One region of the Bradyrhizobium roseum genome, then DNA from elsewhere that is predicted to be linked to it. Evidence: predicted binding sites of a transcription regulator. Region 1 holds the regulator's gene; each other region holds the start of a gene.
What was found. Region 1 encodes LexA, which represses DNA repair genes until DNA is damaged. Its sites were predicted from a motif close to TGTTCNNNNTGTGTTCNG; they were not measured.
Positions count from the first base shown of each region.

Region 2: the regulator LexA is predicted to act here: its motif matches at 1,819-1,836, upstream of uvrA (excinuclease ABC subunit UvrA).
Region 3: the regulator LexA is predicted to act here: its motif matches at 1,144-1,161, upstream of QUH67_RS13740 (ATP-dependent helicase).

Region 1 is NZ_CP129212.1:3,502,220-3,505,482, reverse strand. It holds gene QUH67_RS16790 (molybdopterin molybdotransferase MoeA) at 1-1,191, shown strand, start outside; gene lexA (transcriptional repressor LexA) at 1,390-2,091, shown strand; gene QUH67_RS16780 (hypothetical protein) at 2,311-2,727, shown strand; gene QUH67_RS16775 (hypothetical protein) at 2,772-3,044, shown strand; gene QUH67_RS16770 (ComEC/Rec2 family competence protein) at 3,106-3,263, opposite strand, start outside.
Region 2 is NZ_CP129212.1:3,606,500-3,609,762, forward strand. It holds gene uvrA (excinuclease ABC subunit UvrA) at 1-1,730, opposite strand, end outside; gene QUH67_RS17280 (outer membrane protein) at 2,043-2,762, opposite strand; gene QUH67_RS17285 (single-stranded DNA-binding protein) at 3,254-3,263, shown strand, end outside.
Region 3 is NZ_CP129212.1:2,907,326-2,910,588, reverse strand. It holds gene QUH67_RS13745 (M20/M25/M40 family metallo-hydrolase) at 1-1,133, opposite strand, end outside; gene QUH67_RS13740 (ATP-dependent helicase) at 1,272-3,263, shown strand, end outside.

The DNA of each region.
Region 1 (3,263 bases):
GATGCGCTTGCTGCGATCCTTGCCGGCGCTGAACCGTTGCCTGAAGAAATGATCGCGCTCGAGGCCGCCTATCACCGTGTGCTGGCGCGCGACGTCGCGGCACGGCGAACCCAACCGCCGCAGGCAATGTCGGCGATGGACGGCTACGCGGTGCGTGCGTCGGATGCCGCCGACACCAGCGCGCGGCTGAAAGTGATCGGCGAAGTCGCCGCCGGGCGGCCGTTCGAGCGCAAGGTCGGCAAGGGCGAAGCGGTACGCATCTTCACCGGCGGCGTGATCCCCGACGGCGCAGACGCCGTCATCATCCAGGAAGACACCGCCGTCGACGGCGACCACATCACCATCACCGAAGCAGCGGTCCCGGGACGGCATATCCGCGCCGCCGGCGTCGATTTCCGCGAGGGCGACGTGCTGCTCAAGCGCGGACGCCGCCTCACCGACCGCGATCTGTCGCTCGCCGCCGGCATGAACTATCCGGAGCTGGCGGTGCGCCGCCGGCCAAAAGTCGCCGTGCTCGGCACCGGCGATGAACTGGTGATGCCGGGAACGAGCCCCGGTCCCGGCCAGATCGTGTATTCCAACGGCTATGCGTTGCGGGCCCTGGCGCGCGCTGAGGGTGCCGAGGTCGCCGATCTCGGCATTGCCGCCGATACCTTGGCCGCCACCGCGGAAGGCATCCGCCGCGCGCGCGAGCTCGAAGCCGATATCCTGATCACCATGGGTGGCGCTTCCGTCGGCGACCACGACCTCGTTAAACGCTCGCTGGAGGCCGAAGGCACCGACATGGCGTTCTGGCGCATCGCGATGCGCCCCGGCAAACCGATGATGCACGGTCGGCTGGGTGCGATGCGGGTGATCGGCCTGCCCGGCAATCCGGTCTCCTCCTATGTCTGCGGCTTTCTGTTTCTGGTGCCGCTGATTCGCGCCCTGTTGGGCCGCGACACCATCCATCACGTGCGCGAACGCGCCGTGCTGGGCCGCGACCTGGCGGCCAACGACCAGCGCGAGGACTACTTGCGCGCATGGCTCGAGGAGCGCGCCGACGGTGTGCCGGTTGCGGTAGCCGTGACCCACCAGGATTCGTCGCTGTTGGGGAATCTCGCTGCGGCACGGGCACTTGTGATACGTGCGCCGCTCGCGCCGGCTGCCGTAAAGGGCTCGCGTTGCGAATTCCTGCGGTTGCCGGACTGACGCCCCGCCGGCATCTTGAGACGGAGGCAGAACGCGTTCACCAGAAATTAAGTGGTTGCGGAACACATATCGAACATATAGTGTCCGTTCATGATTTGTTTCGACTGCTAGTGTCTGTTGTCAGGGGTTGGGGACTTCTGCGAGGGACATGACGATTCGGAACTCTAAGACGACGCCAACCCCGGGGGATTGCTCGCGATGCTTACGCGCAAACAATATGAACTTCTGCGTTTCATCAATGAACGGCTGAAGGAAGCCGGCGTTCCGCCCTCCTTCGACGAGATGAAAGACGCGCTCGACCTGCGTTCGAAATCCGGCATCCACCGCCTCATCACGGCGCTGGAGGAGCGTGGCTTCATCCGCCGCCTGCCCAACCGCGCCCGCGCCATCGAAGTCATCAAGCTGCCCGAACTGGCCGCCGCCGCCGGCAGCCGCCGCGGCTTCACGCCGAGCGTCATCGAAGGCACGCTCGGCAAGCGCACGGTCAGCGCGCCGGCTGCAGCAGACGATGGTGAGCGTCCGGTCGCGGTGCCCGTCATGGGCCGGATCGCCGCCGGTACGCCGATCGAGGCGCTGCAGACCCGCAGCCACACCATCAGCGTGCCGCCCGACATGCTCGGCTCCGGCGAACACTATGCGCTCGAAGTGCGAGGCGATTCCATGGTCGATGCCGGCATTCTCGACGGCGACATGGCGCTGATCCAGCGCAACGAGAATGCCGACACCGGCGATATCGTGGTCGCGCTGATCGACGAGGAAGAAGCCACGCTCAAGCGTTTCCGCCGCCGCGGCGCCTCGATCGCGCTGGAGCCGGCGAATGCCGCCTACGAGGTCCGCATCCTGCCGCCCAATCGGGTCCGGATCCAGGGCAAGCTGATCGGGCTGTACCGCAAATACTGAGCTGCCGTTCGCCGGCATCACCGCGACGCAAATCCAGCCCCGGTCCTTCGGCCGGGGTTTTTGCTGCGCGGCTGCGTATCGCGTTTGTGATCAGCACGCGGTGCACCGGCCGCAGAAATGCCCCGAAGCAGGAAAAGTCTCGGTGCCAAGTCCACTCTGATAGAGGCCGGTGCCTCGTTCCAGACACGGGTCTGCTATCTCAATCGAGGGAGCCATCCGATGTGTGACTACAGCCTGCATGCCGTCGCGAGCCGGCCTGCCCAGGTCGGCGAGACGCTGATCACCACTACCTTCCGCGGTACATCGACCCGCGGCTTTGCATCGGAAAGCGAACCGGCGGTCGCGGTCTGCATGCTTCCGGGCACTGAACTCGCGTTCGCCGAGGAGGTCAGATACGACAGCCGCTGGATCTGGACCCGAACCTCCGACTGGCGGGTCGGGAAATTCAATCAGATCGAAACCGAAGTGGCCGAGCGTCACCATGACGCGATCGAATTTCCGGACGGAAGCCGCGTGTTGGTGACACAACTCTGCCGCGGCCAGCGCGCGACCGTTCTGCAATTGCCGGTGACCGGGAGCGACCGCACGGCGAAGCTGACTGGAACGCCCCGAACCGAATCCACCGTCGCGCGTTAACCCCACTTCCGATCCGCCGGTTCCGGCCGGTGGATCGTCGTGGTATGTTTTCCAGGTTACGCGTCGCCGAGAGGCAATCGGTGGTCAACAAGGTTACATGGCAGAAGGCTGGACGAGTGACCGAGCCGGGGCGGTACATGTTCCGCTACGGCTGGCTCACCGTCACGGCCGACGATCTCGCGGTCTGGCAGAAATTCCCGGAGGCGTCGTTCACACTGGTCGGCCTGCCCTCGTCCCCCGATGCGCCCGAGGAATATCATCTGGGCGCGTTTGAAATACCGGCTCATCCGTCAGCGCCCGCGATCGACGAGCATTAGTTTTGTTTGACGCGTTTTCTTGACGCGACCCGGCCTCCGCTTCGCTTGAAAACGCGATGTCCTATTCATCCGCCTGCAGATCGGCTTCCGCCGGGGTGGCATCGACCGCGCGCGGCGGCACGATGCGAGGCGCCAGCACGCTGGCGTCTGCCTCTCCTTCATCGGCCGCGGCCGGCGACCACGGGCGGTCGATGCCTCTCGGCCTCGCCGCCTCGACGA
Region 2 (3,263 bases), 100 kb from region 1:
CGCAGCCGCTTCAGCGTTTCCAATAGCCGCGCATTGTCGCGCTGGTGCAGGCCGATCGAGGGCTCGTCCAGCACGTAGAGCACGCCGGTCAGGCCGGAGCCGATCTGCGAGGCGAGGCGGATGCGCTGGCTTTCGCCGCCCGACAGCGTGCCGGAGGCGCGCGCGAGCGTGAGATAGTTCAGGCCGACATCGAGCAGGAACGACAGCCGCTCGCGTATCTCTTTCAGTACGCGGGTGGCGATCTCGTTCTGCTGCGCGCTGAGCGCCTTCGGCACGGTTTCGAACCATTCGCCGGCGCGCAGTACCGACATTTCCGAGACTTCGCCGATATGCTTGCCGCCGATCTTGACGCAAAGCGCCTCCGGCTTGAGGCGGTGGCCGTTGCAGGCCGCGCAGGGGATGTCCGAAAAATACTTTGCCAGTTCCTCGCGTGCCCATTCGCTCTCGGTCTCGCGGTAGCGGCGCTCGAGGTTGGTGATGACGCCCTCGAACGGTTTCTTGGTGTCGTAGGAGCGGACGCCGTCCTCGTAGGAGAACTTGATCTCGTCGTGGCCGGAGCCGTGCAGCAGCGCGGCCTGCGTTTTCTTCGGCAGGTCCTTCCACTTGGTGTCGAGCGTAAACTTGTAGAATTTTCCGAGCGCGGTCAGCGTCTGGATGTAATAGGGCGAAGAGGACTTGGCCCAGGGGGCGATCGCGCCCTTGCGCAAGGTCGCCTCCTTGTCCGGGATGACGAGGTCCTCGTCGATATGCTGCTCGACGCCGAGGCCGCCGCAGGCCGGGCAGGCGCCATAGGGGTTGTTGAACGAGAACAGCCGCGGCTCGATTTCGGGAATGGTGAATCCGGAAACCGGGCAGGCGAACTTTTCCGAGAATAGAATCCGTTCCGGCCCGCTCTTGTCGTGGATCTTGGCGGTCTTCTTGTCGGATTTCTTCTCGGGTTTCTTTTCCTCCGTCGTGCCCGCCGGCGCGTCGGCGTATTCGATCACGGCCAGCCCCTCGGCCAGCTTCAGCGCCGTCTCGAAACTCTCGGCAAGGCGCTGGCCGATATCGGGGCGGACCACGATTCGGTCGACCACCACGTCGATGTCGTGCGGGAATTTCTTGTCGAGAACGGGCGCTTCCGACAGCTCATAGAAGGTGCCGTCGACCTTGACGCGCTGAAAGCCCTTCTTGAGCCATTCGGCGAGTTCCTTCTTGTACTCGCCCTTGCGGCCGCGCACGACCGGCGCCAGCAGATAGAGCCGGGTGCCTTCCGGCAGCGCCAGCACGCGATCGACCATCTGCGAGACGATCTGGCTTTCGATCGGCAATCCCGTGGCGGGCGAATAGGGCACGCCGACGCGCGCCCACAACAGGCGCATGTAATCGTAGATCTCGGTGACGGTGCCGACGGTGGAGCGCGGGTTCTTCGACGTCGTCTTCTGCTCGATCGAGATCGCCGGAGAGAGTCCGTCGATCTGGTCGACGTCGGGCTTCTGCATCATCTCCAGGAACTGGCGCGCATAGGCCGAGAGCGATTCGACGTAGCGGCGCTGGCCTTCGGCATAGATCGTGTCGAACGCGAGCGAGGACTTTCCGGAGCCGGAGAGGCCGGTGAACACGGCGAGCTTGTCGCGCGGTATCTCGACATCGATGTTCTTCAGATTGTGCTCGCGCGCGCCGCGGATGGTTATCGCACGCGATGCCGAGCCGGCGTTGTTCTGGCGCTTCGCCCTGAGCACTTCATCCATGTCGGCATTCCAGGCGCGCGGAAGCGCGCCACGTTGGGCGCGAATGACCGGGCCGGCAAGCCGGGGTCAGGCGCCGATGACTGAAAGCCGGAACGTAGGAAGAACGGAGGGGGATTTCCAGTGCCGATTGCGAATCATCAACGGATTGTTTTGGGCAATCAGCGTTTGGCAGCAATCGTCAGCCGAACGGGAACAGCGCAAAGTAAATCGTGTCGGAAACGGAGAGGATTGCCAATTGGCGCATCGGTCGTGGCTTACATAAAAAGGCCGGCACGAGGCCGGCCTTTTCTCGATCTTAGGAACTAGTGGAGATTAGTACGCGCCGAACCTGTAGTTGATACGAGCGGTAACGACATCGACGTCTTGGCGAATGCGGTTCCGCGCTAGGAGGAAGCCAGCGGTGTTGAAGTCATAGGTCTTATCCTGCATGAACAGGTGATTGTATTCGATGCCAGCTGACCAGTTCGGGGCGAAGCCGTACTCCAGGCCTGCGCCGACGGCGGCACCCCAACGGGTTTCATCGACGCTGGCGAGTGAGGTGCCGACGCCAGTTACTAGCATGCGGTAGCGGTTGGAGGTCACAGCGGCACCGCCCTTGATGTAGAACAGAACGTTGTTGGCGGCATAGCCCACCTGACCCGTGAACAGGCCGAAGGCATCGATACGCGTATCGTTGGTCAGCGCCGGAAGAGCTGCGATCGCATTGCTACCGTGGAAGTCTGCCCAGTTGCCCTGCGCTTCCACGCCGAACACCCACGACGCAGCCTGCCAGCGGTAACCGATCTGACCACCGACGGTGCCGCCGGTTGCGTCATGGCTGCCTAGCGGGATAAAGGGGGCGGCAAAGGTTTCATCCCAAGTGTTGCGGCTCGATCCCCAGCCGCCGTTAACGCCAGCGTAAAATCCGCTCCAGTTATACATCGCGACAGCGACAGGTGCCTTGGTGTAGGGCCGGGCGGCCAGGTCAGCGGCGGCGGCAGGTGCGATACCCAGCGCGAGCAGGGCGGTCGTCGTCAACAAAATCTTCTTCACGTTTTTTCCTTTCGGCATGTCCCACGCAACTACCGGAGCAGTCAATTTCAGGTTGCTCGGTTGTATAGCCCGATACCGCCGCAAAATGCTGTCACTGGAAAACCACATCCGCGGCAAATGTAGGTAAGATGCAACCGATGCGGGTGGCAGGCGCGATGCGGTACAACCAAACAAAAGGCCGGAATATGATGCCGGCCTTTCGCGTCACGTCGGTCCATGAACCCGTATGTGTCGTCGATACCAGTCCCCTTGAGATGCCAGGCCGCCGGCGGAACAAAGCTGGAACATTGGCGGAGAAGATGCTATATGTGGATAACCGTTGACTTGCGGAGGGATCGCTAAGTCGGCGGGGCTTGCGCGTGTATAGGGTCGCCCCGGATGTCTGGAAACGGGCGCAGCAAGCGGATCAGCGACAGGTGAAGAATTGAAGGCGGCCGCAAGAAGTGGCCGAACCAGTGATTTTTGCCGGCAATATCGAGTGGAGAGCGGCGATGGCGGGAA
Region 3 (3,263 bases), 590 kb from region 1:
ATCCACTCGTCGATCGTGTGCGGCTCATTCTGCCCCGCACCGAACGTCACCGTGGGAACGCCATGGCGGACCATCCAGTTGGCGTCCAGCCCGCCATTGGCGGCGCGGATGTTCGGCCTGGCCCCGATTTCGGACACCGCCGCGACCGCGCGTTTGACCACCGGCAGGTTCTCCTTCATGCGGAACGGATGATAGTCGGTCTCGGCCTTGAACTTGACCTTGCCCGGCTTGCCGTCGCTGTTGGTGACGCGCTTGGCTGCCTTCTCGAACGCCGCCTTGTAGGCTTTGGTGATTTCCCTGAAGAACTTGCTGTCATGACTGCGGCTTTCGCCGCGGACATGGACATAGTCGGTCACGACATTGGTGGCGTCGCCAGCCGGCCTTCCCTCGCCGCCGGTGACGGGACCGACATTGCTGGTGCCCTGCAGCTTGCGCTTGACCACTTTGCCGAACCAGCCGCCCGCCTTCACATCAGCCAGCGCCAGCGCCAGAATCATCGTCGAACTGATGCCGCGCTCCGGCGCGACGCCGGCATGCGAGGCGCGGCCGAAGATCTCGACCTCCCAGCGGTCCGCGCCGACGGCGCCGATCGTGACGTTGGAGGCGGCGCCGCCGTCGTAGTTGAACGCCATGGTCGGCGAGCCGAGTTCTTCGGTCTTGACGTACCGTGCCCCATAGAGCCCGCTCTCCTCGCGTACGCAGAACAGCAGGGTGATCGGCGGATGATCGAGGTTCTGCTTCGCCAGTTCCGCCGCCAGCGTGACCAGCACACCGCAGCCGCAGCGGTTGTCGCCGCCGAGCGCGGTCTTGGCCTCGTTGACGATCTTGCGGCCCTTTACCTTCGGCCTGGCGCCGGCGCACAGCGGCACGGTGTCCATGTGGGTCATGAACATGATACGCGGCTGGTTGTGCATGGCCCCCTTCCCCGGCAGATCGACGATCAGGTTGCCGGTCTCGGTCGGCACCGGGATCCGGGTGTTGGCGTCGTCGAGCCGGATCGCCTCCGCCGGTACACCGACCTCCTGTAGCGTCGCGCGGAGGTCCTGCCCGATCGTCGCCTCCTTGCCGGTGACGCCTTCGACGGCGAGGAAACGCATGAGACGGTCGGTGGCGGCGGAGGTATCGACGGGCATGATGGCACTTTCTTCAAAATTGGTTCCGCCAATCATAGCCAACGGTCGCTATTGATTTCAAACGGCATTTCGCAGGTTGCGACCAAGGCGGGAATCACCGACCGTCTCTCCGATTCGGATCATGAACGGACGCGCACGGTGCTAACAGCAGCCACCTACCTCGACACGCTCAATCCCGAGCAGCGCCGCGCCGTCGAACACGGCGCTGCGGGCGGATTGGCGGCGGCGCCGCTGCTGGTGATTGCGGGCGCGGGATCGGGCAAAACCAACACCCTCGCCCATCGGGTCGCCCATCTAATCGTTCAGGGCGCCGATCCCAGGCGGATCCTGCTGATGACGTTTTCCCGCCGCGCCGCTTCCGAGATGACGCGGCGCGTCGAACGCATCGCGCGCAAGGTGATGGGCGACAATGCCGGCGTGATGACCGACGCGCTGAGCTGGGCCGGCACCTATCACGGCATCGGCGCCCGGCTGCTGCGCGAATATGCCGAGCAGATCGGCATCGACCCTGCGTTTACGATTCACGACCGCGAAGACTCCGCCGACCTGATGAACCTGGTCAGGCATGAGAAAGGTTTTTCGAAAACCGAGAGCCGGTTCCCGACCAAAGGCACCTGCCTCTCGATCTACTCGCGCTGCGTCAACGCCGAGATGCCGATCGAGCAGGTCATCGGCGCATCCTATCCATGGTGTTCCGGCTGGGCCGCCGAACTCAAGGAGCTGTTCGCTTGCTATGTCGAGGCCAAGCTGAAGCAGAACGTGCTCGATTACGACGACCTGCTGCTCTATTGGGCGCAGATGGTCGGCGACGCCGCTTTGGCCGATGATATCGGCGGCCGCTTCGACCACGTCCTGGTCGACGAATATCAGGACACCAACCGCCTGCAATCCTCAATCCTCTTGGCGCTGAAGCCCGGAGGCCGTGGCCTCACCGTCGTGGGCGACGATGCCCAATCGATCTATTCGTTCCGCGCCGCGACCGTGCGCAACATTCTGGACTTTCCCGGTCAGTTTTCGCCGCCCGCCAGCATCATCACGCTGGACCGCAATTATCGCTCGACGCAAACCATTCTCGCCGCTGCCAACGGCGTCATCGGCCTGGCCAGAGAGCGCTTTACCAAAAACCTCTGGACCGAACGGACGTCCGCCGCAAAACCGCAACTCGTCACCGTGCGCGACGAGGCCGACCAGGCGCGCTTCATCGTCGAGCGCATTCTGGAGAACCGCGAGTCGGGCACGCGCTTCAAGGAACAGGCGGTGCTGTTCCGGACCTCGAGCCACTCCGGCCCGCTCGAAATCGAACTGACGCGCCGGAACATTCCGTTCGTCAAATTCGGCGGGCTGAAATTTCTCGATGCCGCCCATATCAAGGACATGCTGGCCTTGCTGCGCTTCGTCGAAAATCCGCGCGACCGCGTCGCGGGTTTCCGGTTGTTGCACCTGCTGCCCGGCATCGGGTCGGCCACCGCGCAGCGCGTGCTCGACCATATGGCCGAGGCGGCCGATCCGATCGGCGCCCTCGCAGCGCTGGCAACCCCCGCGCGCACCGGCGAAAGCTGGAAAAACTTCGTCGAAGCCTTGGGCAATCTGCGTTATTCGGAATGGCCGGTCGATCTCGAGCGCGCCCGCCTCTGGTACGAACCGCATCTCGACCGCATCCACGAGGACGCCGAGACGCGGCGGGCCGACCTGATCCAGCTCGAAATGATCGCGTCCGGCTATCCCTCGCGCGAACGCTTCCTCACCGAATTGACGCTCGATCCGCCGGACGCCACCAGCGACCAGGCCGGCGTGCCGCTGCTCGACGAGGATTACCTGATCCTGTCGACGATCCACTCCGCCAAGGGCCAGGAGTGGAAGTCGGTCTATCTGCTCAACGCCGTCGACGGCTGCATGCCGTCCGATCTCGGCGCCGGCACCTCCGCCGAGATCGAGGAGGAACGCCGCCTGCTCTACGTCGCCATGACCCGCGCCAAGGACGACTTGCACCTGATCGTTCCACAGCGCTTCTTCGTCCACGGCCAGCACGCCAACGGCGATCGCCACCTCTATGCCTCCAGGACGCGCTTCATCCCCGAAAAACTGCTCGGACTGTTCGAGCGCACGGCCTGGCCTCTGGCACCGGTCGGT